Regions from separate parts of the Streptomyces sp. AM 4-1-1 genome, predicted to be linked through region 1. Evidence: riboswitches for the same ligand, from Rfam matches in the RefSeq annotation. Region 1 holds a riboswitch; each other region holds the start of a gene.
What was found. Region 1 has a riboswitch for cyclic di-AMP ahead of PZB75_RS02140 (C40 family peptidase). Riboswitches for the same ligand answer to the same signal wherever they lie in the genome.
Positions count from the first base shown of each region.

Region 2: another riboswitch for cyclic di-AMP. It lies ahead of PZB75_RS27950 (LysM peptidoglycan-binding domain-containing M23 family metallopeptidase); the one in region 1 lies ahead of PZB75_RS02140 (C40 family peptidase).
Region 3: another riboswitch for cyclic di-AMP. It lies ahead of PZB75_RS13735 (M23 family metallopeptidase); the one in region 1 lies ahead of PZB75_RS02140 (C40 family peptidase).
Region 4: another riboswitch for cyclic di-AMP. It lies ahead of PZB75_RS10975 (transglycosylase family protein); the one in region 1 lies ahead of PZB75_RS02140 (C40 family peptidase).

Region 1 is NZ_CP119145.1:560,222-567,610, forward strand. It holds gene PZB75_RS02125 (hypothetical protein) at 1-53, opposite strand, end outside; gene PZB75_RS02130 (NAD-dependent epimerase/dehydratase family protein) at 586-1,641, shown strand; gene PZB75_RS02135 (alpha/beta hydrolase) at 1,781-3,358, opposite strand; cyclic di-AMP (ydaO/yuaA leader) riboswitch at 4,286-4,457, shown strand; gene PZB75_RS02140 (C40 family peptidase) at 4,461-4,934, shown strand; gene PZB75_RS02145 (ATP-binding protein) at 5,073-5,504, opposite strand; gene PZB75_RS02150 (helix-turn-helix transcriptional regulator) at 5,706-6,590, shown strand; gene PZB75_RS02155 (DUF397 domain-containing protein) at 6,590-6,808, shown strand; gene PZB75_RS02160 (8-amino-7-oxononanoate synthase) at 6,801-7,389, opposite strand, start outside.
Region 2 is NZ_CP119145.1:6,588,782-6,596,170, reverse strand. It holds gene PZB75_RS27960 (STM4011 family radical SAM protein) at 1-571, shown strand, start outside; gene PZB75_RS27955 (SGNH/GDSL hydrolase family protein) at 638-1,465, opposite strand; gene PZB75_RS27950 (LysM peptidoglycan-binding domain-containing M23 family metallopeptidase) at 1,656-2,642, opposite strand; cyclic di-AMP (ydaO/yuaA leader) riboswitch at 2,645-2,821, opposite strand; gene PZB75_RS27945 (tyrosine-protein phosphatase) at 3,323-4,129, shown strand; gene PZB75_RS27940 (DUF6126 family protein) at 4,170-4,337, opposite strand; gene PZB75_RS27935 (XRE family transcriptional regulator) at 4,396-5,004, opposite strand; gene PZB75_RS27930 (aspartate aminotransferase family protein) at 5,144-6,541, opposite strand; gene PZB75_RS27925 (1-deoxy-D-xylulose-5-phosphate synthase N-terminal domain-containing protein) at 6,538-7,389, opposite strand, start outside.
Region 3 is NZ_CP119145.1:3,227,276-3,234,664, reverse strand. It holds gene PZB75_RS13770 (hypothetical protein) at 32-328, shown strand; gene PZB75_RS13765 (hypothetical protein) at 729-971, opposite strand; gene PZB75_RS13760 (GntR family transcriptional regulator) at 1,081-1,845, shown strand; gene PZB75_RS13755 (protein-tyrosine phosphatase family protein) at 2,076-2,504, shown strand; gene PZB75_RS13750 (hypothetical protein) at 2,565-2,918, opposite strand; tRNA gene PZB75_RS13745 (tRNA-Met) at 3,270-3,343, shown strand; gene PZB75_RS13740 (PP2C family protein-serine/threonine phosphatase) at 3,519-4,688, shown strand; cyclic di-AMP (ydaO/yuaA leader) riboswitch at 5,091-5,242, shown strand; gene PZB75_RS13735 (M23 family metallopeptidase) at 5,254-6,276, shown strand; gene PZB75_RS13730 (aldo/keto reductase) at 6,700-7,389, shown strand, end outside.
Region 4 is NZ_CP119145.1:2,607,652-2,615,040, forward strand. It holds gene eno (phosphopyruvate hydratase) at 1-471, opposite strand, end outside; gene PZB75_RS10975 (transglycosylase family protein) at 907-1,647, opposite strand; cyclic di-AMP (ydaO/yuaA leader) riboswitch at 1,652-1,826, opposite strand; gene PZB75_RS10980 (transglycosylase family protein) at 2,147-3,157, opposite strand; gene PZB75_RS10985 (cytochrome P450) at 3,369-4,661, opposite strand; gene PZB75_RS10990 (methyltransferase domain-containing protein) at 5,024-6,199, opposite strand; gene PZB75_RS10995 (hypothetical protein) at 6,196-6,339, opposite strand; gene PZB75_RS11000 (helix-turn-helix transcriptional regulator) at 6,560-7,389, opposite strand, start outside.

The DNA.
Region 1 (7,389 bases):
GGGTCTCCGAAGAGAACGAAGACCGATGAGAGTTGTTCAATCGGCGTGACCATACTTTCTCCTTCAGCAGGCGCCGGGAAGCAGAGTATGTGTCAACTTTCCGCTCTTCTCCTCGGGAAGAAAACACCCACGAAACCGGACACAATCACCAGTGGACCATACAGATGGCGGCAACCGGACCGACCTACTTCGCCGAGCGCAACCTGGGATTGAATGGAACACAGGCGCCACATCGGCACCTTGCGTGATGTACTATTCGACTCTCTACCCAAATATAAGTCGAGCATCGTTCCAAAAGGTCGAGAATACGGGATTAAACCCAACGGAGTGAATCATGGGACCGTGTGATGATCCTGCGGCGCACTTTCCGTTTCCATCTCGCCGATGATTCTTCCATCAATATTCTCGTATTCAAGGGATATCCCCTTCACCGCACGCCGGCGTGGGCGGCCCGGCGGCATGGCGATGGATTCGTTCCGGCGGGCGGGCGACCGGCAGGGTTCCCGGAAGCGCGACGCCGACGGCGTATCCGCGAACGGCGAACATGACCGGTCCCGCCGGTCCGGTTCTTCTAACGTTCCGGTCATGAACAGTCGGAGTGCGTGGGTCGTCGGAGCGACAGGGCAGGTGGGGCGAGCCGTGGTGCGTGGGCTCGCCGAGGACGGCTGGGAGGTGACCGCGGCCTCTCGCGGGGGCGGCAGGGACGAGCGGTGGCCCGGGGACGTACGGACGGTGGCGCTCGACCGCGACGACGACGGGGCGCTGGGCGCGGCGCTGGGCGACGGCTGCGACGTCCTGGTCGACATGGTGGCGTACGGGCGGGCGCACGCCCGGCAACTGACCGGACTCGCCGACCGGATCGGTTCGGCGGTCGTCATCTCCAGCGGAGCGGTGTACGAGGACGGGCGGGGGCGGAGCTTCGACACCCAGGGGGAGCCGGACGGCGCGCCGCGCTACCCGGTGCCGATCCCGGAGACCTGTCCGACCGTGGCGCCGGGGGACACGACGTACGCGGCGCGGAAGACCGGCCTGGAGCGGGAGTTGCTCGCGGCCGGTGACGTCCTGCCGGTGACCCTGCTGAGGGCCGGCGCGATCCACGGCACGTACTGCCGCACACCGCGCGAGCTGTACTTCGTCAAACGGATTCTGGACGGCCGGCGGCGGCGGGTGCTCGCGTACGGCGGAGCGTGCCGCTTCCACCCGGTCCATGTGTCGAACGTCGCCGAGCTGATCCGGCTCGCCGCGTCACGGCCCGGGTCACGGGTGCTGAACGCCGCGGACCCGGAGGCCCCGACGATCGCCGAGATCGCGGCGGGTGTCGACGCGGCGCTCGGCCGGGAGACCGGGACGGTCCTGGTGCCGGGCGCTCCCCCGGCGGACGGGATCGGTGTCACGCCGTGGTCGAGCCCGCATCCGATCGTGTACGACATGACGGCCGCGGAACGGGAGCTCGGCTACCGGCCCGTGACCGGGTACGCGCGGTCGTTGCCGGAGACCGTCGAGTGGCTCGCCGCGCGACTCGCCGGGCGGGACTGGCGGGAGGTCTTCCCCGCGATGCTCCGGACGTACGGCGAGGGGTTGTTCGACTACGCGGCGGAGGACGCCTGGCTGGAGCGGTACGACCGGGGTCACGCCGGGTGACGTGGGGTGGCGTCGAAGTCCGTGTCCTGACGCCCCGTCCGGCACACGGGCGCACGGCGAGCCTCGCGGGCACGGCCGAGGGGCGGCCGGTGGAATCCGACCGCCCCTCAAGGCAGGTTGGTTCAGCGCCGACGGAGGGTCACGGCTTCGGGGTGGCGTGCGGGGCGCACGTCACGTCGTGACGGTCGGTCCTCCCGGTGAGCAGGTAGGTGTCCACCCGCTCGTTGACGCAGGGGTTCACCAGGCCGGTGACGCCGTGCGAACCGGCGTCCCTCTCGGTGATCAGACGCGAGCCCTTGAACCGCTTGTGCAGTTCGACGGCGCCCTTGTACGGGGTGGCGGCGTCCCGCGTGGACTGCACGATCAGCACGGACGGCAGGCCCTTGCCGGTCTTGACGTTCAGTGGTGTCCGCTGCTTGGCCGGCCAGGTGGCGCAGGGCAGGTTCATCCAGGCGTTGGCCCAGGTCATGAAGGGGTTGTCGCGGTGCAGCCGGGTGTTGTCGCGGTCCCACTTGCGCCAGCTGGTGGGCCACTTGGCGTCGGCGCACTCGACCGCCGTGTAGACGGCGTTGCCGTTCTCCGCGGAGATGTTGCCCTTGATGTCCGTCATGTCGGGGGCGGCGGCGTCGATCAGCGCCTGGGTGTCACCGCCCAGGTAGTCGCTCCAGGTCCGGGCGACGGGGGCCCAGCTGGAGTCGTAGTACGGAGCGCTCTGGAAGAAGCCGATGAGCTCGGCGGGTCCGACGACCCCGCCGATCGGATTCTTCTTGGCCGCCGCGCGGAGCGTCAGCCAGGCCCGCTCGACCTTCTCCGGGGTGTCGCCGATGTGGAAGGCAGCGTCGTTCTTCGCCACCCACGCCTTCCAGTCGTTCCAGCGTGACTGGAAGGCGATGTCCTGGTTGAGATTGGCCTCGTACCAGATGTTCTCCCTCGCCGGGTTCACCACGCTGTCGACGACCATGCGGCGCACGTGCGACGGGAACAACGTCCCGTAGACGGCGCCGAGGTAGGTGCCGTAGGAGACGCCCAGGTAGTTGAGCTTCTTCTCACCCAGCGCCGCGCGGATGACGTCCAGGTCACGGGCGGTGTCGGGCGTCGTCATGTGCGGCAGCACGGCGCCGCTCCGTTCGGCGCAGCCGTCCGCGTACTCGGCGGCGAGCTTGCGCTGGGCACGCTTGTCGGCCTCACTGCCCGGAACCGGGTCCGCCTTCGGCGCCTTGACGAACTCCTGCGGGTCGACACAGGAGATCGGAGCGGAGTGGCCGACGCCGCGGGGGTCGAAGCCCACGAAGTCGTACGCCTTCGAGGTGTTCGCCCAGAGCGGGTTCTTGGTGGTGACGCGCCGGGGGAAGGCCATCCCCGAGCCGCCGGGGCCGCCCGGGTTGTAGACCAGGGCGCCTTGGCGCTCCCGCTTGGTGCCGGTGCTGACATGCCGGTCGACGGCGATCCGGATCTGCTTGCCGTCGGGCTTGGCGTAGTCCACCGGTACGGACACCCAGCCGCACTGGATCGGCTTCGCCAGCGCCCAGTCGGCCGGGCAGTCCGTCCAGTCGATCCCGGCCCTGGCCGCGCGCGCGGCGGCCACTTCGACGCCGTACGCCTCGGAACCGCCGTGATGACGGCCGTCCGCGGTGGCCGCCGGCGCTGCTGTCGCGCCCACTATGAGCGTGCCGGCGATGAGTGTGCCGGCCGAGCCGAGCACTCCTGTGCGCCTCAAGTCGATCCTCCCCATGGTCGTTGCGCCGCCGATGACGGCGCGGCTGATAGGACCTCCTGCGGATCGTGTCGTCTGTGAGGCCCCTGAGGACAGGCCATGGGGGTACTTCTTTACCTAATCAATAACCGGAGACCCGTGTCCCGCTGAGCGGTCACCGCTCGCGACACGGCCGGTCCGGTGCCAGTCATGACAGTCGCGGCGTCCGCGGCGTTCGGCGGCGATACCGAAGCGGCGGCGTTCGCCCGGAGCGGACGCCACCGCCGGCCGACGCCACGGATCTGCTCACCCGCCCCTCGGCGCCCGCCTCACCCTCTTCGAGTCGTTGCGGGTCAGCGGCGGAGGCCAGGACCACGAGCGCCCTGCTCGCGGCGGGCGCACCCGGGCGTCGGCACGCCCTGCCGAGCGTCGGCACGTCCTGCCGGGCGCCCGCGCTCTCCTCCAGCAGCCCCTCGTTCGACGGACCGGTACAGGGGCGGCCGTCGGGTCTGGAGATCGAGGCGCGGGAGTTGGTACGGGTGCGCGCGATGCTCACCGAGATGCCGGCGCCGCAGGGGAGCGAAGAGGCGGTCGGATCACCTTGCCCCCCGGCCCCGCGAGTTGACCGGCCGTCGGCTGCGACACGCCTGTGTGACGTGCGGTGTTCCTCCCTCGTTCGGCGTAGGCACCCTCCTGGGGGAGGGGTCGCCCGACTTGCGTACCCGGGATGGACGACGACCGGAACGGCCTGCTCCACCGCTGGTGCGCCGCCGGTCGTGCGGTGTGACCGGGATCTCGAACACCCTTTGTCCACCCGAACGGATCAGTCGTGATGAGCCTCACATAACGCCCTTTCAGCTCGGAAAAACGGCAGTCGATGGGTAAAGATCCCTGGGACGACAAGCCCCCGCCACCGCGGCGGGGCGGTCCGGGCGGACGCCGAGTCCTGCCGCCGTCCGGATGCCTGGTCGACAGAAGTGGATCGGCAGGAGTGGAGGACCCGAGCACAACGGGCCGACGAGAGATCGATCGGCCCTCGGGGTGAAGCCGCAGACCGCGGCCGGGCAACTTCGCCAGCCCGAACCCGACAGGTCATCCTTCACAGGCGGCTGACGAAGGGTTGCGCATGACTGCGCAGGTTCATGTCCCGTCTCTGATCGCGCGGGCCGGTACGGCCTCCGTTCTCACTCTCGCCGCCACGTGCGGCACCCTGCTGGCACCGGGCTTGGTGTCCGAGGCACAGGCCGCCACCCATTCGACGAAGGCGCTCGGCATCGCCGCGTCGAAGAAGGGATCGCCCTACGGGTACGGTGCGGCGGGCCCCCACCGCTTCGACTGCTCCGGTCTGACGCTCTACTCGTTCAAGAAGGCGGGCAAGAAGCTCCCACGCACCGCCCAGCAGCAGTACAACAAGACCCGCCACGTCTCGGCCTCCCAGCGGCAACGCGGCGACCTGGTCTTCTTCCACTCCGGGCGCGGTGTCTACCACGTGGGGATCTACGCCGGGAACGGAAAGATCTGGCACTCCCCCAAGACCGGCGCGGTGGTCAGGCTGGAGAAGATCTGGTCGAAGGGGGTCTGGTACGGAAGGGTCCGCTGACCGGGCCGCCACTCTCTCCTGTTCCGTCCGAGCGGGTGGCCGGGGCCGCGCGGCGGCTCCGGCCGCGGCCCCGGGGCCGCTCGGGGTCCGAAGGCGCCGCGGGTCCCGGGGCCGCAGCGGCCGGTCCGGCGTTCGCGTTCAGTGCCGCGCGTGCGGCAGCCACGGCAGGGCGACCCACACGGTCTTGCCGCCGTCGGCGGTCGGGGTGATGGTCAGCCGGCCGCCCCACTCCTTCGTCAGAGTGCGGATGATCACCATGCCCCGCCCGTTGTCCTGCCGCACGGCGGCGGGCAGTCGGCGGGGCCGGCGCGGGTCGCTGTCCGTGACGCCGAGGTGGAGCTGTTCGTCCCGCTCCAGCCGGAGGTCGACCGTGAAGGCGGGCGATCGGCCGGCGGTGTGCTGGACGGCGTTGGTCGCGAGTTCGGAGACGATCAGCCGGATGGTGTCGGCGATCTCCGTGTCGCGTGGCAGACCCCAGTCGGTGAGCGTGTCGGCCACGTATGTCCGGGCCCTCGGGACCGAGGCCGGATCGCTCGGCAGGGTGACGGTTGCTTCTTGATGGTCCGCCATGGCGCGCCGTCCCTTTCCCTCCCAGGCCGACCCGCGATCGGCCTGGATTCCGCTTCGCGTCAGATTGCCACTGATGCTGCCGTCTGTGACGACGATCCACCAAGATATGCATATATCTGTCGCTCGAAGCGGTGAACTCTGCCCCGGACGAACGTATTCGGGCGGCACACTGATGCCTTCGACCGAGCGGGAGGAGGAGTCATGCAGCACGGCCCCGCGGTACGCCGCCGCAAACTCGGGGAGGAGCTGCGCGCGCTGCGCAACAGGTCCGGTCTGACGAGCCGGGAGGCCGCGCGGCTGCTCGGCTGGCACCAGTCGAAGGTGAGCCGGATCGAGACCGGCACCAGTGGGGTGCGGCCCGACGACATCTCGCGGCTGCTCGACGCGTACGAGGTGGGTGACGCGCGGCTGCGGGCGCTGCTCGAAGTGCTCGCGGGTTCGGCGGGCGGGGGCGGCAGCGGCTGGTGGCACGCCTACCGGGGCCTGATCCCGCCGCAGTACCGGGACTTCATCAGCCTGGAGTCGCAGGCCAGGACCGCCCGCACCCTGGAGACATCGGTGGTGCCCGGACTGCTCCAGACCGCGGACTACGCGCGCGCCGTGACCCGCTCCGCGCTGGACGGGCTGCCCGCGCGTCAGCTCGACTCGCTGGTAGAGGTGCGGCTGGCACGGCAAGGAGTGCTGCGTGCCGATCCCCCGCTGCGGCTGAGCGCGGTGCTCGACGAGGCGGTGCTGCGACGCGAGGTCGGCGGACGCGAGGTGATGCGGGAACAGCTCGACCATCTCGCCAGGGTGGCTGAGCTACCGCATGTGAGACTTCAGTTACTTCCTTTCAGCATCGGTGGGTACGTCGGTCTCACCGGCCCTTTCGTCATCTTTTCCTTTCCGAACATTTCTGATCTGGATGTGGTCGTTCTCGATCACTTGACGAGTAGCCTCTATCTGGAGCGGAAAGAAGACCTTGAGGCGTACGGCTCGGCCTTCCGCACCATGCAGGCGCGCGCGCTGTCGCCCGAGCACTCGATGGACCTCATCGCCGCGATCAGCCGCGGCGCTCAGACGTCCAGACTGCCCGAGGGGGCCTGATGTCCGACCGCTCGGACCCGTACGAGTCACCGCACGCCGTACGGTGGCGGCGCAGCAGCCGCAGCACCGGAATGAACAACTGTGTGGAGACCGCGGCCCTGGCCGGGGAACGGCTCGCGGTCCGGGACTCCAAGGACGTGGCCCGGCCACCGCTGCGGTTCTCGGCGACCGCCTGGTCGTCCTTCGTCTCCGTCCTGCGCGGCGGACCGGTCAGCTGACCGGAGCCGTCGCCACGACCGTGGCCACCGCGGTCGCGATCTCCGGTTCCGTCAGATCGGCCCGCGCGGTCAGTCGCAGCCGCGACACACCGTCCGGCACCGACGGCGGGCGGAAGCAGCCCACGGCGATCCCGGCCGCACGGCAGTCCGCCGCCCAGCGCACCGCGGCGGCGGCCGAGGGAGCGCGGACGGAGACGACGGCCGCGTCGGGCCGGACAGCGGTCAGCCCGGCCGCGGTCAACCGCTCGTACAGCGCTGTGGCGACCGAGCGGGCCCCGGCGGCCCTGGCGGGTTCGCGGCGCAGCAGTCGCAGGCTCGCCAGGGCGGCTCCGGCCGCGGCCGGGGCCAGGCCGGTGTCGAAGATGAACGTCCGGGCGGTGTTGACCAGTTGCTCCACGACCCGGGCGGGCCCGAGGACCGCGCCGCCCTGGCTGCCCAGGGACTTGGAGAGGGTGAGTGTCGCCACGGTCCCGTCCCCGCCCGCGAGCCCGGCGGCATCGAGCGCCCCCCGCCCGCCCGCACCGAGAACTCCCAGGCCGTGCGCATCGTCGACGAGCAGTGCGGCACCCTCCGCCCGGCAG
Region 2 (7,389 bases), 6.0 Mb from region 1:
CGCCCGCGCGAAGATCGCCCTGTGGTGCACGTATCACCCGGATGAGACACCGTACGAGCGCTTCCTCGGCACATGCCGGGAACTGACCGCGCTCGGGGTGCGCCACAGCGTGGGTGTCGTGGGCCTCGACAGCCACCTCGGCGAGGCGAGGCGGCTGCGCGCCGCCCTTCCGGACGAGGTGTACCTCTGGGTCAACGCGGCCGAGGGGCACTCGTACACGGACGAGGAGGCGGAACGCTGGACGGCCCTCGATCCTCTCTTCCCGTACAGCCGCCACCCGCATCCGTCGGCGGGAGCGGCCTGCCGGACCGGTGAGTCGGTCGTCTCGGTGGACGGCGACGGCACGGTGCGCCGCTGCCACTTCGTCCGGACCGAGCTGGGCAATCTGTACGACGGCAGCTACCGGCGGGCGCTCGGCCCGCGTGCCTGCCCGCTCTCCGTCTGCGACTGCCACATCGGCTATGTGCATCTGGAGAGGCTGCCGCTGTACGACGTGTTCGCCGGCGGTGTACTGGAGCGCGTGCCCGCGACCGTTCCGCCCCGGCCTGCGCTGCCGGTGATCCGCGTGTGAGCGGAGAGCCAGGGGCGCTCTCGTCACCGATGCCGCCGGAACCCGGCCCACCGATGACGACGCGGCTCACAGCGGCAGCAGGTCCGGGCGCTTCGCCTCGACGTGGTCACCGGAGGACTCGCCGCGCAGTCGGCGCCCGATCCAGGGCACCAGGTGCTCGCGCGCCCAGTGGATGTCGTCGCGGCGGACCTCCAGCGTGCCGCGCTGCGCCTGCGGCGGCCACTCCTGGTCGGGGTCGGCCGGCACATCGAGGCCGAGGACCTGGGCGGCGCGAAGGGCGACCCGGGTGTGCCCCTCCGGCGACAGGTGGAGCCGGTCGGTGTCCCAGGCCCGCCGGTCCTGCACGGACCGCAGCGACCACAGATCGAGCACCGGGCAGTCGTAGCGGTCGGCGATGGACCGCACATGGGCGGTGTACGTGGCGACCTTGCCGCGCAGATGACGCAGCACGGGGACGCCACGGGTGTCGAAACCGGTGGTGACCAGGACGGTACCGACCGACCGGGTCAGCTCGGCGACCGCGCGTTCGAACCGCTCGGCCACGTCGTCGGGGTCGGTGCCGGGCCGGATGATGTCGTTGCCGCCCGCGCAGAAGCTCACCAGGTCGGGGGCGAGCTCCTTGGCGCGCGGTACCTGCTCCTCGACTATCTGGTCGAGGAGGCGTCCGCGTACGGCGAGATTGGCGTACCGGAAATCGCCGTGCCCGTCGCCGTCCGAACTCTCCGGCGGGCCGGAGGCCGGGAGTTGGTCCGCCAGCAGGACCGCGAAACGGTCCGCCCAGCCGACGAAGGAGCCGTCCGGGCCCGGATCTCCGACGCCTTCGGTGAAGCTGTCGCCAATCGCCGCGTACGACCCGATGACGCCACGCTGCCTGTTTCTCGAATCGTTTGCCACAAGGGCATATCTTGCACCGCCGAATGTGACCTACGCGACCGTAATACGGGGTTGACGGGGGGTGAGAAAGGCCACCCGGTCAGTTTTTGGTAAAGCCGGAATAAGCGAAGAGGGGCGAAGCGCCGTGGCGCTTCGCCCCTCTTCGCTCAGGTTCCGTTCACCGGGTCACCGGTCACGGGCTCCGGCCGGATCAGACGGAGACACCGTGGGAGCGCAGGTAGCCGAGCGGGTCGATGTCCGAGCCGTACTCCGGGCCGGTGCGGACCTCGAAGTGGAGGTGCGGTCCGGTGGCGTTGCCGGTGGCACCCGAGAGCCCGATCTGCTGGCCGACGCTCACGCTCTGGCCCGCGGAGACGGAGAGCGAGGACATGTGGCCGTACTGCGAGTAGTGGCCGTCGGCGTGCTTGATGACGACCTGGTTGCCGTAGGCGCCACCCCAGCCGGCCGTGACGACGGTGCCGGAGGCGATCGCCTTCACGCTCGTGCCGGAGGCGGCCGAGAAGTCGATCCCGGTGTGGCTGCCGCTGGACCAGCTGGAGCCGGAGGCCCGGTAGGACGTGGTCACGGGGGCGTTGACGGGGGCGATGTAACCGGTGGCGCTGCCCTGGTCGGCCGGCTTCGAGGTGCCGGTCCCGTTGGACGACGAGGAGGTCGACGAGGAGGTCGAGGCGGAGGTCGACGAGTTCGAGGCCGAGGTGCCCGCCGACGACGGCTTCTTCGCCGGAGAGGAGGACGGCTTCGAGGAGTGCGAGTGCGAGGGCGCCGAGTGGGTCTTCGATCCGGTGGACGCCGCGGACCCGGCCGACTTGGCACCGAGGGTCAGCTTCATGCCGGGGAAGATCAGGCTCGGGTTCTCGCCGACGACCTGGCGGTTGTCCTGGTACAGCTTCTGCCAGCCGCCCTTGACCTTGTGCTCGGCGGCGATCTTCGACAGATAGTCGCCGGAGACCACGGAGTAGGTCTTCGTCGAGGACTGCTTCTTCGCCACCGGGGCGACCGGGGCCGCGTGCGAGGCCGCGGCGGGCGTCGCGGTGGCGGGCGCGGCCTTCTCGGCGGCGTGCGCGCCGGTGGCGCCGATCAGCGGAAGCGCGATGACCGCGCCGCCGGTCCCCGCGGCGATGACGCCACGGGAGATGGGGCCGGTCTTGATACGACGGTGCTTACCCGTTGAGGGCATGGTGCGTTCCTCTCCGACGCCTGCGAGGTGAGCTGTCGGGTTCGGGCTGGAGATGCCCGGCCGCGTTGCTGCGCGACTTCACCCCGAGCCGTCCGGACTTCTCCGGACAGCGGCTTACCTGGGTCCCCCGCTCCTGCCACGTACGAGTAGATGGGAATTCCGGACGGCGGCAGGATTAGGCGGTCCGACCGGATTGAGGGTGACCGTAAGCGAGTGAGGACGACAGGAACAAGCCATCGGTTGCGTTCCGGAATCCGCACTTCTATTTCGTTACGGAAGCGCCGTCACACTCCGTGGATTACCGATCTTGAATTTCCGCGCGGCGCCCGGATTCCCCCTCGGCCCACCCGCCACACACCGTCACGGATATGATCCCGCTCACCCGCCCGAGGCTATTACTGCCGCAAATACCTCATGGCGCTTCAAATAACCCAATATGGACATGTCGCGATCATGAAGACAGCCGACCCCCGCGACTCGGACCGTGTGACCCCGGTCAATTCATCTCCAAATAGGGCGAAACGGCTCAGGGGCAGTGCGCGAACGGGTGCGGGAACGAGTCCAGGACGGCTCCGGCAAGACGACGGCCGCACCATGGCCGCCCGCCGGACCGGTGTCGTAGGGTCGCGGGCGGCCCCGCATCGACGAGCCCGCCCGAGCCGACATTCCAGGAGGCCCCTGTGACACAGCAGTCGCCGCAGATCCCGTCGGCGGAACCCCGACTGGCGGGTGTCCGCAATTTCCGTGACGTGGGTGGACTGCCGACAGCCGACGGGCGGAAGGTGCGGTACGGGCGTCTCTTCCGCAGCGGGCATCTGGCCGGTGCCACCGCCGACGACACGGCGTTCCTGAGCGGGCTCGGCCTGCACACGGTCTTCGACTTCCGCAACGCCGCGGATCAGCGGCTCGACGGTCATGACGTGGCGCTGCCCGGCGTACGGCATCTGAACATCCCGCTCTCCGACCCCGCCGACGGCGCCGAGTTCTGGCGGATGGTGCGCAGCGGCAGCCTCGAACAGCTGCGTTCGCTCCTGAGCGGTGGGAGGGCGGTGGACCGGATGACCGCCTCGTACCGCGAGATGATCCGCACCCGCACCACCGAGCACGGCCGCGTCCTGCGCACGCTGGCCGAGGACGGCGTGCCCGCGTTGCTGCACTGCGCGGCGGGCAAGGACCGGGCGGGGCTCTCGACAGCCGTCACACTGCTCGCCGTGGGTGTCGAGCGGGACGCGATCGAGACCGACTATCTGAAGTCCAACGACGCGCACCACCGCTACCGGGTGCGCCGCACCTCGGCGGCCGGGACGTCCGCCGAGGTGATGGAACTGCTCGGTCCGCTTCTCGACGCCCGCGCCGCGTACCTCTCCGCGGCCTTCGGCGCGATCGACGAGACGTGGGGCGGCACCGACCGTTATCTCTCCGAGGGGCTGAAGATCACTCCACGCATTCGTGAGCGGCTGCGCGAGCACCTTCTCGACGCGGCGTGACGACCGCCGCGCTCTTCCACCAGGGACGACGAGGCAGCCCCTACTGGTTGTGCATTCCCACGGTGAACAGCAGATAGATGAACCCCGCGATGACGTGTCCGGCCACCAGATAGGCGACCAGCCGGATGACGAGCCCGCGCGGCATCTTCCGCTCGATGGGGTCGTACTTCAGGGACTTCGGGGTGAGCGGGTCGTGCTCCTCGGACATGGCGGCCTTCTCTCTCGACGGCTGCGGCGACGGGGATGCCCGCCACGCTTCAGCGACTTCAGCGAGGATGTGCCCCGCTGCCGAGACACAGCTCGGCAGCGGGGCTCTGCAGCAGGGTGTGGACGAAGAGCAGTTCCGCACCACCGCGGTCGACCGCCGCGATCCGGTGCGGGGTCAGTGAGTCGAAGTGCGCACTGTCACCCGCGGTCAGATCGTGCACGGTGTCCCCGAGGATCACCCGGAGCGGCCCTTCCAGCACGTACAGCCACTCCTCACCGGGGTGGACACGCACCAGATCGCCCTGCGTCCCGTAGGGAACCCGGACGCGCAGCGCCTGCATCGCCCGTCCGGAACCACCGGCCTGCTGGTACGTCCAGCCGTCGGCCTCGGCCCTCTCCATCCGGCGGCCCCGGACGATCGCGTCACGTTCGGGGGGCATCTCACCGAGCAGTTCGGAGACCGTCGTACCGTAGATCCTGGCAAGCCCGAGCAGCATCGGAAGCGAGGGCTGCCGATGGCCCGTTTCGAGCCGGGAGAGATGGGCGGGTGAGAGCCCGGCCCACTGCGCCGCGGTCTCCAGGGTGAGACCACGGCCGCGGCGCAGATCGCGCAGGCGTGGCGCGATTCCGGGAAGCTCGTCGGCGGTCGCCGTGTCCGGAGGGTTCATGCCCCCATTGGGCCAGGAACTTTCCTCTCAGGCAAATTTCTTGCCCGAGAGGCAAACCCGGGAGGCGAATTCCGGAAGGACGAATCCCCGGGAGACGGGCCCCTTCCGCGCGCCTCCCTGTCCGCACCGGACGGACCGGTCAGCGGTTGGCGACCGCCTGCTTCACCAGTGTCCGGCCGAAGTCCCACATCAGGCCGCCACCACTGTGCGCGTCGTCCATCACAGCGGTGAACGCGGTGACGAACCTGTCCACCTCCGGCTCCCCGATGACCAGCGGCGGAATCAGCTTGATCACTTCCAGATGGTCCCCGGACACCTGGGTCAGGATGCGGTGCCGCTGGAGCAGCGGTACGACGACCATCTGCGCGAAGAGCCCCTTGCGGGCGGCCTGGAGCATGGCCCAGCGGCCGCGGAGCTTGAGCGAGGTGGGGCGGCCGAACTCGATGCCGATCATCAGTCCACGGCCCCGGACCTCGTGCAGCAGCTCATAGCGGTCGACGAGCGCGGCCAGCCGTTCGCGCAGCAGATCACCGGTCCGCCTGGCGTTGGCGACGGTCTCCTCGTCCTCCATCACGGCGAGCACCGCGAGCCCGGCCGCCATGGCCTGTGCGTTGGAGCCGAAGCTCGCGGAGTGGACCAGCACGCGGTCCATCGACGAGTAGACCTTCTTGAAGATCCAGTCCTTGCCGAGCGTCGCCCCGACCGGAACGTAGCCGCCGGAGAGCGCCTTGGCGACACAGATCAGGTCCGGTTCGACGCCCTCGTCGTGCTGGTACGCGTAGAAGTCGCCGGTCCTGCCGAGGCCGGTCTGCACCTCGTCGGCGATGAGCAACGCCTTGTGCCGGCGCAGCAGTTCCTGGGCGGCGAGCAGAAAGCCGGGCGGCGCCGCGTGCACGCCCTTGCCCTGGATCGGCTCGACGACCAGGGCCGCCACGTCACCGCGCGCCAACTCGCGCCGCAGCGCGTCCAGGTCACCGAGCGCGATCGCCGTGTCCGGCAGCAGCGGGGCGAAGCCGTCCCGGAACCCGTCCTCCCCGTTGACCGAGAGCGAGCCGGTCGTCAGGCCGTGGAAGGCGTGCTCGCAGTAGAGGATTCTGGGCTTTCCGGTGGCGTACCGGGCGAATTTCAGCGCGGTCTCGACGGCTTCCGTACCGCTGTTCCCGAAGAACACCCGGTCCAGATGCGGACTGTGGGTGAGCAGCCGTTCCGCCAGCAGTCCCGGCAGCGGCTGGCAGTCGAACCGGGTGAGATCGGCGAGTGAGGCGTCGAGCACGTCGTGCAGCGCCTTGCGTACGACGGGGTGGTGGCGGCCGAGCCCCATCACGCCGAAGCCCGCGAGCATGTCGAGGTAGTCGTTGCCGTCGGCGTCCCAGAAGTGTGCGCCCTCGGCGCGCTCGTAGAACTTGTCGAAGCCGATCGTGCGGAGCATGCGCGGGAGTTGGTGGTTGAGATGCTTCGTGTGCAGTTCGTAGCGCTCGGCGCCGCGCTCCGCGAGGAGCTGCGCCAGATCGAAGCCCTTGGGCTCGTCGTCCTTCATTCCCCGCTCTCCTTACCCGTGTTCACAGCGGCGGACCCGTCCCGCCCGGTGGACCGCCCGGTGGACCGGCCGGCGGCCAGGGCCTCGCCGATCCGGCCGGCGATCTCGACCGGGGTGAGACCTGTGTCGGCCAGTATCTCAGTGCGTTTCGCGTGCCCGATGAACTGCTCGGGGATTCCCAGGGTCCGCAGCGGTACGTCGACCCCGGCGTCGCGCAGCGCCTGAGCGATCGCCCGGCCCACCCCGCCCGAACGGCTGTTGTCCTCGGCCACCGTCACCAGGCGGTGCCGGGCGGCAAGCGGGGCGAGCTGTTCGTCGACGGGTTTGACCCAGCGTGGATCGACGACGGTGCAGCGGATACCGCGTTCCGCGAGCAGTTCGGCGGCCCCCGGACAGGCGGGGGCGAGGACACCGACCGCGACGAGCAGGACGTCCGGGTCCGGTGCGCGGTGCAGCACGTCCATGCCGCCGATCCGGTCGACGGCGGGAACCGGCTCCCCCACCGACTCCTCGGGGAAGCGGATCACGGTCGGCGCGACGTCGATGCCGACCGCCTCGCGCAGTTCGGCGCGGAGCCGGTCGGCGTCGCGCGGCGCGGCGATCTCCGAGCCGAACACCGAGGTCCAGGACGCGGCGGGGGGCGGCGCGAGCGGGGCGCAGGTCCGCGGGTCCATCGCGCCGACCGTGTGGAAGCGGTCGGCCTCGTCCTCCAGTGCCGGCCGGTGGCCCCGGCCCTTCTCGGTGAGGCAGTGCACCAGCACCGGGCCGTGGAAACGTTTCGCGCGGTGGAGCGCCGACTCGACGGCGGCGATGTCGTGGCCGTCGACCGGACCGACGTACTTCAGCCC
Region 3 (7,389 bases), 2.7 Mb from region 1:
CGGCGGAACTCCGACCAGCGAGGACGCACTCTTGACCACCACCTTCCTGTCCGAGGGCACACGGCACGAAGTCGCCCGCGACCAGATTCAGCAGGCCGCGGCCCGCCTGACCCCCGCGCACAGCGAGACGTTCAGCAAGAACCAGGCATGGTTCGCCCTCGTCGGTGGCGGCCTGCACTACGTCATCGACCTGATCGGCGCTGCGACCGGGCACCGGCCCTCCAGTGTGGAGACGGCTCGGCTCGCTCTGGACACGCTTGGCTTCCCGGTGCTGTGCCTGGCGTACGGCAGACTCCTCACCGACGGGCATCCCGCCCACCGCGAGTAGGCACCAGCCGTACGACGCCTAGCCAGGAATGTCTGGGTCACCGGGATGTCGGCGGAAGGCATGGCAGGGCTCTGCCGGGGTTTCTGTTCCGCTGGTCGTGGAGTTCGAGTCCCGCACGGACCATCTGATGTGGGTGGAGAAGGGCTCTCCGGCCGAGGCGAGGCACCTCGCTCGGCTTCGGCCGACCGGGGGCGCTTCGTCGGCGGCCAGGCGAGGAGAGAGAGCGTACGGGTGGCGAGGAGCAGGCCCATGCGGTGGATGCGGTCGTGTGGCTGTCCGATCGGGCCGGCTTGGCGAATCCGTTCGTTCGCAGGGTCAGCAGGGCATCCCAGCCGCCGACGAAATGGTGTTTGAGCTTCCCGGGGCTGTGGTGAAGGGATTGACAGCCTGCGGGCGGCACTTATGGCGGTTCCTTGTCGATCTCGGCCCAGATCGTCTCGCTGTCCTGGGCGCGGTCGTGACCGAACCTTGGGGCGCTGCTCAGGGCCCGGAGGATGGTGGCTCGCATCACGCCGCTCACCTGGTCCGGGAGGTCCGCCTCGATGCGGATCTTGGTCGGGGTCTCCGTGACGCGGGGTTCGCTCCTGGTCGCGGCGGCGAGCATCCGTGCGAGCGAGACGACGTGTGGAGGCACGGTGGACATGGGTCTCCCCTGTGAGCAGGGCGTCACGATTCGTGATGCTGAATATTCAGCTTCGACCTGATGGGTTAACTTTGTCAACGTCGACGGACAACCCCTCGGAGCTGCGCATATGCCACGCGAAACGCCCTATCTCCAGGTGGCCGACGCTTTGCGTGCGCGCATTCGGTCCGGCGAATGGTCCATCGGTGAAAAGCTTCCGTCCCGCGCCCGGGTCGCCGAGGAGTATGGCGTCGGCCAGTCCGTCGCGCAGCGCGCCATGGAACGGCTGATCATCGAGGGGCTGCTCGAAGGCCGGGCCGGCTCCGGTACCTACGTCCGGCGGCCGCGCGAGCGTCTCCGCATGGTCAGGTCACGCCACCGGGAGCAGCGTGGTGGCAGCCCGTTCCGGGTCGACATGCGCGAGCACGGCCGCGCCGGCACCTGGGAATCGCACACCGTGGCCCGTGCGCCGGCGCCCGAGGGCATCGCCGAGCGGTTGTCGATCGCGCCCGGCGACCCCTGCGTCCACACGCGGTACGAGTTCCTGGCCGACGGTCAGCCGGTGCAGCTCTCCGAGAGCTGGGAACCGATGGCCGTCACCGACGGCACCCCCGTCATGCTGCCGGAAATGGGACCGCACGCCGGGGCGGGTGTCGTCGACCGGATGCGCTCCATCGGCGTCCTCATCGAGACGGCGGTGGAGGTGCCGCGCCCGGCCCGTGCGACCCAGGAACAGGCGAACCTCCTCGGCATCAGCGTCGGCGACCTGATCACGCACATCGAGCGCACCTACTACGACCGGGACGGGCGTCCGGTCGAGACCGCGGACATCACCGTCGCGGACGTCCGGTGGGAGATCGCGTACGAGATCGGCATCGAGCAGCCGGACGTCTGAGCCGGTTGTCACTTCTCCGTCCCGGCGTCCCTGAACTGCTTGCCGCGTTGCCTGTTGTGTCCGCATGTCTGCTGGCGTGACGTGGCCGACCTGCCTGGCGGGAGGGCGGGCGGCGTTCGCCGTGGCATCGCTGGGCGGGCCAACAGCCGTATCGCGCAAGCGGAAACGGGCGCCGCGCGAGGCCGGGCAACGCCGTGCGGGCAGGGACACGCCGTGGCTATGGTCATCGTGTGACCGCTACTTGGGAACCCACCGCGCCGGGTGTTCTGCGGCTGCCCTCGGGGCGGCTCGTCCGGGGGCGCGGCTTGCGCCGGCCGCTTCCGAAGGGGCCCGTGCCGTCCTTCGCGCTGTATCTGCTGGGCCGTGAACCGGCCCCCGTCGACTGGGATCACCGCTGGCTCCGCTGGCCCGACTTCCGGTTGCCGTCCGACCGGGTCGCGACCGCCGACGCGCTGCGCGAGGCATGGGAGCGGGCCGGGAGCGAGCGGGTCGAGGTCGCGTGCGGGGGCGGCCAGGGCCGGACCGGTACGGCCCTGGCCTGCATTGCCGTCCTGGACGGCGTACCCGCTGACGAGGCCGTCTCCTACGTACGGCAGCACTACGCGCCACGTGCCGTCGAGACCCCGTGGCAGCGGCGGTTCGTCGCACGCTTCGCGTAGCCGGGCGGGGCGGACGGCTCGGGACACGGGACCGTCGATCTCCTGTGGTGGCCGCAGGCGTTACTTGGCCGCTTCGGGTTCCGCGCTCGTGGTGGGTGTCTCCGGGGTCTCGGTGACCACGGCCGACGGACCGGCCGTCACCGTCATCGCCGCTGCCGTGGCGGCGGCGGTCTTCCGCTGATGCACCATGAGCCCGATGAAGCCCGCGAGGAACCCGCTGATCAGTCCTGATATCGCGTGGTTGAGCGCGTTGACCCCCGCGCCGCCCGGCATTCCGATGATCGCGTAGTTGACCACCGAGCTCATCACGGCCCCGAAGAGGCCTCCGATGACGCCGCTGATGATCGAGCCACGCACCGGGGACGGCGAAGTGGCGGTGGGGGCAGGGGCGGCAGGGGTGAGCGGTGCGGTCATCGTCGGAGGCCCTCCTGACAGGCTGCGATGAACGGGCCGGGGAGCGTGAGGGAACGACGAATCGCCCCCCGCGTGTCGTCTCCCACGGGCGGACCGCCGGGTGTGGCGGATGCACAGTCACCCTGGGACACGAACGCGCGGATGGCAACCTCTCGGCGTATTAGGTGCGTTGGTACGGTTGATGCCCGCAGGGAATAGTAAAGATGATCTTGTCCTCTTCGTTCCGCCATCCACGGAAGCTGTCATCCAGGGAAGCGGAGGGGCAGGGGGAGGGGAAAGGGCGGGCGAGGAGAGGGAAGTGCGCATGTGGTCAAGAGTCCGCCGCGCATGCCGTAGAGTTGTGTTTACCGACGCGGGGTGGAGCAGCTCGGTAGCTCGCTGGGCTCATAACCCAGAGGTCGCAGGTTCAAATCCTGTCCCCGCTACTGAAGATTCAGGCCCGGCACGCACAGCGTGCCGGGCCTGAATCGTTTTCGAGGTCGGGGCCGAGCGGTCCACCCCTTTGGCCGATGAGGAGTCGCCGTGCGGCGCGGCTCCGGCCAGCCTGGATGGAGCGCGGTACCGTCCGCAGCCGTGGGCGTACCGGGCAGGAGATCATTGGTGGGGAAGCGGAACCAGCGGTTCAACAGCCGTGTCGTGGGCCGGGGCAGCGGCAATCGTTCCCGCCGGTTCGTCCGCGCGCTGCCCACGCTGATGATCGCCGGTGGGCTGCTCTTCGACATCGCCGCCCCGCCCAGCTTCACGGCCGTGCCGCTCTTCGCGGCGGCCCCGCTGATCGCCGCCCCCTTCTTCTCGTTGACCAGCACGGTCCGTACCGGCATCGCCGCCGTCCTCTCCGTCGTCGGACTGCGCGTGGCCAGCGGCACGATGCTCCAGGTGGTGTCGTTCATCGAGCTGATCACCGTCATCACCGTCTCGGTGCTCGCCCTCCTCATCAACGGCGTCGTGCGGCGCAGCAACCAACAGCTGGCGTCGGCCCGGGTCATCGCGGAGACCGCGATGCGGGCGGTCCTCCCGACACCCGTCGACCGGATCGGCGGACTCCAGGTCGCGGCGCGGTACGAGGCGGCGCAGGCGGACGAGTTCGTCGGCGGTGACCTGTACGCGGTGGCGGACACCCCGTACGGCGTGCGGCTGGTGGTCGGGGACGTACGGGGGAAGGGACTCGACGCGGTCGAGGCGGTGGCCGTCCTCATCGGGGCGTTCCGGGAGGCGGCCGAGCAGGAGGGTTCGTTGGAGGGCGTGGCCGAGCGCCTGGAGCGTGCGCTGGCGCGTGGCGGGACGCGACGGAGCGGGCTGGACACCATGGAGGGGTTCGTGACCGCCGTGCTGGGCGAGATCCCGCCCGGCTCGGGGCTGGTGCGGATCGTCAACCGTGGCCACCCCGAACCGCTGCTGCTGCACGCGGACGGTGATCTGGACGTGCTGGACCCGACCGTGCCCGCGCTGCCGCTCGGCATGAACCTCGGGGTGTGGCCGGACCGGGTCGACGAGTGGGTGCTGCCCGCCGGTTCGACGCTGCTCCTCTTCACCGACGGGCTCACCGAGGCACGCGACGCACGCGGCGTCTTCTACGATCCGGCGGCCCGGCTGCGCGGCCGGATCTTCCCGGGGCCGGAGGAGTTGCTGTCCGCGCTTACCGACGACGTACGACTGCACACGGGTGGCGAGTCGACGGATGACATGGCGCTGCTGGCGGTCGGCCGGCCCGCCGAGGGGCAGCCGGAGCGGCGAAGGACAGTGCGGATCGTGGGGTTGGGTGACGGGTGACGGGTGACGGGTGACGGGTGACGTGGTGAGGGGACTGAGGGGGAGGGCGGGGGCGTGTGGTCGGGGTGCCGCCGGACCTGGTACGGAGGGAACGGGACGTGCCGGGCCCGTACGGAGGAACGGGACGCGCCGAATCCGTACCGGGCCCGTGGCGTGGCGCGTGCAGGAGAGGTGCCACTGTACGTAACCGGGGGGCGTCCCTCCGCATAACATTTGACGCAACGTCAGGAACCGGGTAATGACTGACGTGCGATCAACTCGTCCCGTTGTGCCCGCTTCCGTACGGATAAGTTCGGGCCGTGGACGCGAATGATCAACCTGGACGGCTTGGAATCGGAGCCGTCTGTCTATTAACGTTCGATAACGCAGCGCGGTTGTTCCAGTCGTCGCAAGAGGCGACACCGTGCGCGTGCGCCGAATTCCGCAAGGGAACCGGGGAACCACTCATTGGGGTGAATCGGACATCTGTGTCTCGTGAGAGGCGCGGGCGCCCGTAGGAGACCTTCCTGCTCCGAACCCGTCAGCTAACCCGGTAGGCGAGAAGGAAGGAAAGGAGTGCGCCCCCGTGGCGTCCAACAAGCCTGCCCCCGAAGCCCCCGCTCCATTCGCCACTCAGACCCTCGGAGACGAGGACAGGGCTTGGGAGGAGTGGAATCCCACAGAGGATTCCGTCCGTCCCCTACGCGGCAGGCACCGCGTCGCCAAGCAGCGCAACGCTCTTGCCCGCAGCTCCACCGTTCTCGGTGTCGGCGTCATCGCGGCGGTCGGCGCGGGTGGCATGGCCACCGCGCAGGGCAAGCCGCCGGTATCGATCTCCCTGCCCGATTCCATCGCCGACAATCTCCCGTCCGCCGCGTCGATCCCCGTCGTGGGCGCGCTCTTCTCCGGTGACCAGGACGACGCGTCCACCACCGCGCTGTCCGCCGCGCCGCTCACCACCGCCGGTATCACCTACGCCGACGCCGAACAGGGCACCACCGACGCGGGTGAGGCCCTGCGGACCCGCATCCTCCAGCAGGCCGAGCAGCAGCAGGACACGGCCGACGCCGAGGCCAAGGCCGTGGCGGAGAAGGCAGCCGCGGAGAAGGCCGCCGCCGAGGCGAAGAACAAGCACGACGCGGCCGAGGCCAAGGTCGCGGCCAAGAAGAAGGCGGCGGCGGAGGCCGAGAAGCTGGCCAAGCTCGCCGCCAGTTACGCCATCCCCACCTCCTCGTACACGATCACCGCGACCTTCGGTCAGTCCGGTTCGCTGTGGTCGTCCGGTCATCACACCGGTCTTGACTTCGCGGCGCCGGCCGGCACCCCGGTCAAGGCCGTGCACAGCGGCACGGTGAAGTCGGCGGGCTGGGCGCGCGCGTACGGCTACCGCACGGTCCTCGAACTCGATGACGGTACGGAGATCTGGTACTGCCACCAGTCGACGATGGGCGTCAGCGCGGGCCAGCGCGTCACGACGGGCGAGACCATCGGACGTGTCGGGTCCACGGGCAATGTGACGGCCGCGCACCTCCACCTGGAGGTCCACACCCCGGGCGGCGCGGGCATCGACCCCATGCCGTGGCTGCGCGGCAAGGGCCTGACCATCTGACCGGGCGTCGGGACGTCGTGGCGTGGGACCTCACCAACTGACCGGGCCTCGGGAGGTCAGGGTGTGCGGCCTCATCACCTGACCGGGCGTCGGGACATCGTGGCGTGGGGCCTCGGCCTCCGCCCGGTTCTCGGCGCCCGTCGGCCTGCCCACGGAGTTGTTCGGCTCGCTCCCGGAGTTGTTCCCGTCCGGTTCTCGGTTCTGGGTTCCGGGTTCTCGCCAGGCTCTCGGTTCCGCCCGTTCCGCACCGTGTGGCCCGGGGGCGCGGAGCAAGCAGTGTGCGGCAGCGGATGGGTAGCGGGGAACGGGCTGCGGCGGCGCGGTGGGCCGGGAGGTGGTGTGCCGTGCGCGGGGGAGAGGGCCGGCCGGGCGCGACAGGGGCGGCCCGGAATAGTCAGCGGCGCGGAATTCGTTGATCCACTCATGACTTCTCTCCGCAAGCTCGGCTCCTCCGACCTGCAGGTCTTCCCGCTCGCCCTCGGCGGCAACGTCTTCGGCTGGACCGCCGACGAGGCGCAGTCGTTCGCCGTCCTCGACGCGTACACCGCAGTGGGCGGAAACTTCGTCGACACCGCCGACGTGTACTCCGCCTGGGCACCCGGCAACGAGGGCGGTGAGTCGGAGACCGTCATCGGCAAGTGGCTGGCCGCCCGTGGCAACCGCTCCGACGTCGTCATCGCCACCAAGGTCGGCGCCCACGCCTCGTACAAGGGGCTCTCCGCCGGCACCATCAAGGCGGGAGCCGAGGCTTCGCTGCGGCGGCTCGGCACCGACCACATCGACCTCTACTACACGCACTTCGACGACGAGACGGTCCCGGTCGAGGAGATCATCACCGCCCTCGACCAGTTGGTGAAGGACGGCAAGGTCCGCGCGATCGCCGCCTCCAACCTCAGCCCCGAGCGGCTTCAGGCGTCCCTGGACTTCTCGGAGCGCGAGGGCCTGGCCCGCTATGTGGCGCTCCAGCCGCACTACAACCTGGTTTCCCGCGACACCTACGAGGGCGCCCTCCAGGACACGGCCGCGCGCGGCGGGCTCGCCGCCGTGCCGTACTCGGCCCTGGCCTCCGGCTTCCTCACCGGCAAGTACCGTCCCGGCACCACGGTCGACAGC
Region 4 (7,389 bases), 2.0 Mb from region 1:
GTCGGCGTGCGACCCACCGTTGAGGATGTTCATCATCGGCACGGGCAGCAGGTGCGCGTTCGGGCCGCCGAGGTAGCGGAAGAGCGGCAGGTCGGACGCCTCGGAGGCGGCGTGGGCCACGGCCAGCGAGACGCCGAGGATGGCGTTGGCGCCGAGCGAGCCCTTGTTCTCGGTGGCGTCCAGGTCGAACATCGCCTGGTCGATCAGCCGCTGCTCGGTGGCGTCGTAACCGACGAGCTCCGGGCCGATCTGCTCGATCACGGCGAGGACGGCCTTCTCGACGCCCTTGCCCTGGTAGCGGTTGGGGTCGCCGTCACGAAGCTCAATGGCCTCGAACGCGCCGGTGGAGGCGCCGGACGGAACGGCAGCACGTCCCGTGCTGCCGTCGTCGAGGCCGACCTCGACCTCGACCGTGGGGTTGCCCCGGGAGTCGAGGATTTCCCTGGCTACGACGACGTCGATGGACGGCACGAGGCATCTCCTTCTGGGATATGACGCTGTTGGCGCAGGACCGCTTCAGGTCTTGCGCCAAGAGCCTAACCGGCCGGGCCCCGGCAATCGGCCGACCGCCCGTCCGCTGGGACGAAAAAGGGGCTGAAGGGCCGTGAAGCGGGACAAAAAGCCCAATACTTACCGGTCGGTAACTACATCAGTTGAACGGTACGGGGCACGGGTGAGCGGGTTCGGGTACGAGGTGTGGCGCGCGGTCCCGATCGGCGGCGAGCAGCGTCGGCCCCGAGGTCCGGCCCGGGACGGGATCGGCCGAGGACCAGCCGCCCGCCCGGAAGCGAAGACCCCGGCCCGGCACGCATGGGGGTGCGCACCGGGCCGGGGAAGGCTCCGGGAGGAGAGTGATCCTGTGCCGCCGCCGTCACCACAGGAGGTGGAGCCGCGTCGCCGTGCCGCTTACTTCAGGTGGAGCTGCTGGCCCGGGTAGATCAGGTCGGCGTCGTTGACGATGTCCTTGTTCAGCTCGAACAGGTGCTGCCAGCCGCCCTTGACGTGGTGCGACTTGGCGATCTTGCCGAGGGTGTCACCGGCCTTGACCTGGTACTCGCCGTCACCCTTCTCGACGGCCTTGGGGGCCTTCGAGGTCTTGGCGGGGGCCTGGCCACGGTCCGAACGGGAGGCGGCGGGGGCCTCGGTGCGCTCGGGCTGGGCCTGCCGCTGCGGGCGGGTGTTCTGCTGCGACTGGCTGCTCTGCTGCCGCTGGTCGTTGTTCTTCTTCGCGGAGCTGGAGCCGGAGCCGGTGTTGACACCCGGGTCGACGCCGTCGTTGCTCAGGTTGCCCGCGCCGGCACAGGCCCAGGCACCGGGGCCCTGCATGGCGAGAAGCTTCTCGGCGGTGGCGATCTGCTGGGACTTGGTGGCCAGGTCGGCCCGGGGGGCGTACTGCGTGCCACCGGCGGCGGCCCAGCTGGACTGGGAGAACTGGAGGCCACCGTAGTAGCCGTTGCCCGTGTTGATGGACCAGTTGCCGCCGGACTCGCACTTGGCGACGGCGTCCCAGGTGCCGACGGAGGCGGCGGAGGCGCCGGTCGCGCCCATCAGCGGAACGGCGACGGCGGCACCGGCGACGCCGGCGAGCGTGGCGACACGGACGACCTTGGACGGGCGGCGGTGCTTGCCCTTGCTGTTAAGCAGCATGGAACTGTCTCCTCACCGACGCCTACGAGGTGAGCTGTCGGGTTCGGGCTGATGAGTCGCCCGGCCGCGAGTCATGACTCGCGGCTTCACCCCAAGCCGGTCCTGAGCGTCTCCTGTCGAGACGATCGGGCCCGGCGCCTACCTGGGTCCCCCGCTCCTGCCTACGGCGCTTTACGCGTCTGTTCCCTTCGACCGACGGCAGGATTCGGCGTGACGATCGACGGGGCCCGCGGTGCGAGCGGTTCCGACCGTAAACACAGGCAACCCCGACACACAACGACGGACATACGGGACATAAACCCCTTACTTGCACCTGCGGATGCACTGTTTCCGCAGGTGGGAGGGGATGCGCATGGGCATGTCGATCACAACACGCCAGATGATGCGAAGAGACCCATGTCTCACTTACACATAAGCGGACATAGGCCTCTCAAACGGCCTACTTTTGGGGGCGTTTCAGCCGTCGAACAGCCGTCGATCAGCTGCCGCCACCGGGCCGTCAGCTCGCTTCCGGCTCCAGATCGAGGCTCTGGCCGGGCAGGATCAGATCCGGATCGGCGCCGATCGTGTCCTTGTTGGCCTCGTAGACCGAAGTCCAGCCGCCGGGCACCTTCTGTGCATCAGCAATGGCCCAGAGGTTGTCGCCCGGGCGGACGGTGTAGTCCTCCGCCTTGGCCACGGCCTCGCCGTCGCGGGCCTCGCCCTCGCCCCTGGAGGCGTGCCGGCCGGAGTCACGGTCGGTGACCTCGTCCGAGGTGCGGGCGGGGTCGCTCTCGGCCGGGTCGAGGGGACCGCGGTGCTTCCCGCCCGCTTCCCCGGAGGCGTCGGGCGCGCCGGACGGGTCCGTCGTCCCGCCGGTCACCCCGCCAGTCGTTCCGTCGGTCGCCCCGTCAGCGGACGGCGTGGTGGCCGAGGCCGCCCCGGACGGGTCGGAGGAACCCGGACCGGCGGACGCGCCCGTACCGGCGCCGGGAGTACCAGAGGCACTGGGGGCGTCGGGGGCGTCGGAGTCGACACCCGTACCCGCGTCATCGGCCGACGACGAACCGCCACCGGCCCGGCCGGCGCCCGGCTCGGCGGTCTTGGTCGCGCCCGGGGACGGCGCGTTCCCCGGATCGACACCCGGCGCCGCGCCGCCCTTGGTCAGCTTGGCGATCGGCGCGCAGCTGGGCCACGCCTGCGGGCCCTTGGCGTCCAGCACCTTCTCGGCCACGGATATCTGCTGCGAGCGGCTGGCGAGGTCGGCGCGGGGGGCGTAGGCGCGGCCGCCGTACGACTCCCAGGTCTCCTGCGAGAACTGGAGCCCGCCGTAGTACCCGTTGCCGAGGTCGGCGCTCCACATGCCGCCGCTCTCGCACTCGGCCACCCGGTCCCAGGTCGTCGCGTCCGCCGCGTGCGCGCCCGCCGCGCCGAGCAGCGGGATCGCGATGGCCGATCCCGTCACCCCCGCCGCGACGACGATGGCGGGTGCCTGGCGAGGGCGGCGGTGTCTGCCGTTCGCGGAGCCCATGCGGTTGCCTTCCGTGTGACTGATGTCCGACAGATGCTGATGTCCGACGATGCTGATGTCCGACTGATGTCCGACTGACGTTTCGGTCGAGACCCGGCCGCCGTACGACGCACGCCATGAGACGCGTGTCATACGACTGACGAGTCGAACGGTGAACGTAGCGGGAGTCGAACGTCTGTCACAAGTCGATGCAGCACAGATCACGTCAACGTCACAGAGTTGACGCTGCGTCACCTTCGGCGGTGTGTCGCTCGGGGGTGAACTGCACCGGAAGCGTACGAAGTCCACGCATGATGAGCCCGCCACGCCAGCGCAAATCGGCGGGTTCCACCGCAAGTCGCAGGTCCGGAAGGCGTGTCAGCAGCGTGGCGAGCGCGGTCTGTCCCTCCAGCCGGGCGAGCGGTGCTCCCAGGCAGTAGTGGATGCCGTGCCCGTATCCGAGGTGCTGATTGTCACGCCGCGCGAGGTCGAGCGTGTCGGCGTCGTCGAAACGCGCCGGGTCCCGGTCGGCGGCCGCCAGCACCACCAGGACCGGGTCACCGGCCTCGACACGCTGTCCGCCGAGGGTCAGCGGTTCGGTGGCGTACCGCCAGGTCGCCAGCTCCACCGGTCCGTCGTACCGCAGCAGCTCCTCGACACCGGTCTCCAGGAGCTGGGTCTCCCCCGCGGCCAGGGAGCGTTGCAGCCGCTCGCGCTGCCCGGGGTGGCGCAGCAGCGCGTACACGCCGTTGCCGATGAGGTTCACGGTCGTTTCGAACCCCGCGAAGAGAAGGATGAAGGCCATCGCGGTGACCTCGTTCTCGGTGAGGTGCTCGCCGTGGTCACTGGCCCGGATCAGACCGGAGATCAGATCGTCGTCCCCGCCCTCGTCGCCCAGGTCCTCCCGCTTGCGGTGGATCAGTTCGGCGAGATAGCCGCGCATCTTCTTGACCGACCGGGCCACTCCTCCTCGCGGCCCGCCACCGTGGCGGATCATCATGCCTGCCCAGTCCCGGAAGTCGTCCTGGTCCTCCGAGGGCACACCGAGCAGATCGCAGATCGCGTAGATGGGGAGGGGGAAGGCGAAGTCGTGAATGAGGTCCGCCTCTCCCTCCGACCCGAACCCGTCGATGAGCCGGTCCGTCAGCTCCCGCACCCGGGGCGCGAACTCCGCGACCCGGCGCGGGGTGAACGCCTTCGACACGAGACGGCGCAGCCTGGTGTGGTCGGGCGGGTCGATGTTCAGCAGATGCGTCATCAGCTCCGCCTTGCGCTCGCCGGGGATGCCGGTCTTCCCCTTGGCGTGCGCGGGCCCGGCGTGGTGCGCCGGGTTCTTGGAGAGCCGGGTGTCGGCGAGCGCCTGCCGGGCGTCGGCGTACCGGGTCACGAGCCACGCCTCCACACCACTGGGCAGTGATGTCCGGTGCACGGGACTGTGCTCGCGCAACCAGGCGTAGGCGGGGTACGGGTCGGTGGCGAACTCCCAGGTGAAGAGTTCGGGGGTGGCGGGGGGTCCGGGGGTGATGGCGGGTCCGGGGGTGCGGGAGGGGCCGGGGGTGCCGGAAAGTCCGGGGGTGCCGGAGGGACCGGGGTGGGTGTGGGGGCAGGCGTCGGGGCCGGAAGGCGGCACGGCTGACGGCGGTACGGCTGATGCGGCTGGTTCGGCTGATCCAGCCGGTTCGGCTGGTTCGGCTGACGTGACTGGCTCGGCTGGTTCGGCGGCGGACGGCTGGTCGTGCATTCTCCGACAGTAACCGTCACCCCTGTACGCGCGGCCCCGCCGGTCCTCACACCGGGGGCAGCGCGGGAAGCACCGCCCGCGTGCCCACGCGAACGGTCCCGCTCTCCACTCTGACCTGGCGATGGGCGGGACCGTTCGCCGGTGGTTCAGCCGACCACGAGGACCGGGTACTCCGGGGAATCGAGCCACGCCCAGGCATCCCCCTCCGGCGTCAGCGTGAGCCCGAACCGCTCGAACCCGGGTCGCCCCTGCTCGGCCCACCAGGCGTACGCGGACACCAGCTCCCCCCACAGATCACGGGGACCGCCCTGGTAGACCTCGAACGCGTCCTTGCCCGGTTCGTAGTCGGCCGTGGCCCAGGAGGTGACCTTGTCGTCGCGAAGCCAGAGCGTGTAGGACCCGTCACAGTAGGGCTGCGCCCAGGGGAACATTCCCCGCGTCCGTAGCCCGATGGCGAACATCGGGAGCCAGTCGGCCACGTCCTCCGGGGAGAGATCCGTCCGGGAGCGGCGCCCGTCGGCCGGCCACGGCCCGCCCAGGTACTCCCGGGTATGGGTACGGAACGTTCGTTGCTGCCGCAGACGCATGAACGCGGACGGTCCGACGAACGGACCCGTGGCGTTCCCGTTCTCCTGGACTGTGAGCCGGACGACGGCCTCCCCGCCGTATTCCGTGGCGTACGGGGCGACGATGCGTCCGCCGGGCCTGGTCTGCCGGACGAGCTCCGGCGGGATCTCCCGGAGGGAAGCCGTGATCAGTACCCGGTCGTAAGGAGCGGATGCCGGCCGACCCTGGGAGCCGTCCTCGACCCCGGTCACCGGGTCGTACCCGGCGGCGTTCAGCCGTTCGCGTGCACCGGTCGCGTTCTGCGGGTCGACTTCGATGGTGAACACGTTCTCAGAACCGACCCGTTCGGACAGCAGAACCGCGTTCCAGCCCGTGCCCGTGCCCACCTCCAGCACTTTGGAGTCCGGTTGGACATCGAGAGCGGCCAGCATGGAGAACACCATGGAGGGCTGCGAATTACTGCACGTGGGGCTGTTTCCCCGACGGGTGCCCGTGTGCGCGCCGTCGTCCCACTGAGTGGTGAGGGACGTGTTCGAGTACACCGCGCGGAACCAGGCGTCCGGGTTCTCACGCCGGTCGATGGCTTCCGCGCCACCGGTACCGTCCGTCACCCCTGGCCACATCACGTCAGGGACGAACAGTTCCCGGGGCACGGCTCGGTAGGCCGGGAGCCATTCGGCCGGAAGGGCCTTCATGTACATGAGCTGGGAGGCCAGCAGCTCCGGGCCGGCCTCCGTCACGTCGCGCTCGCTCACTTCTTGGTGGGCCGGGAGTCGTCGCGGTTCACGTCTCCGTCACCGGAGCCCCCACCGCCGTGCTTGGCACCGAAGTTGCTGTCGTCCTGCTGGCTTCCGCCCTGGCCCGAACCCGTGCCGCCACTGTGCTGTCCCGCCATGAACGTGCTCCTTCTCGTGATGGTGGGTGCTGCCTCGGCCGACCGGCCCGCTGCCGACCGGCCGGGACGGAATCGACCGCGCTCGGGGTCCCAGGTCACCGGTCCCTGTCTCCAGCGCGTGCGAGCCGTCCTTGAGGAGGACGCTACGGCCGCCTGCCCGGCCCTGTCGGGGCTGATTCGCCAGGATTCCCGGAGCGGTCCGTGATCTTCTGCCGGATTCTCAGGCAGCGTCGAGGGCTCGTCTGGCGCGAGCGATCACGCGATGGGCATCCGCACCGTGGACCGCCGCATCGGAGAGCGCTCGCCACACCTTTTGATAGACCCCGACACTGTCCTCGTCGTCCAGCCAGAGTTCCGCGTGCCAGTCCTCCGCGATCACCAATCGGTCGTCGTACAGCCAGAATCCGTTGGCCGGCGGAAGCCCGAGAGGGGCGCCGAACGGGACAATGCCCAGAGAAACGGTGTCCAGCCCGAGAACGCCCACCAGACGGTCGAGCTGTGCGGCGAGCACGGGAGGAGGACACACCAGCGCGCGGAGCGCTGCCTCCCACATCACGATGTGGAATGTCCGCCCAGGCTCGTACAGCATCTCCTGACGCTTCACCCGGGCCCGTACGGCTTCCTCGGTGTCGCGTACGGACTGGTGGAGGTCCGCGTAGCGGGTGAACACGTGACGGGCGTATTCGGCGGTCTGGAGCATTCCCACGACCGTGGAGCCCTGCCAGACGCGGAACGTCGTCGTTCGTTCGTACTCGGCTGTCAGCGTGTCCTGAACCGGCTTGTGGCCCGCTGACAGCTGTCTGCGCCAGGCCCGGGACCGGGACTCCAGGCTTCGGAGCCGAGTGATCAGTTCCTTTGCGGCCTCCGGATGACCGGTACCGTCCGCCCACGCCAGCAGATCGTCCGCCGTCGCGGTCTGACGCCCGGTCTCCAATTTACTGATCTTGGACTGAGGCCAGTCGAGGCGGGCCGCCAGCTGGCGGCCCGTCAGGCGCCGGTCGGTGCGCAGCTCCCGTAGCCGCGACCCGAGGGCAACTCTCGCCTGCTGGA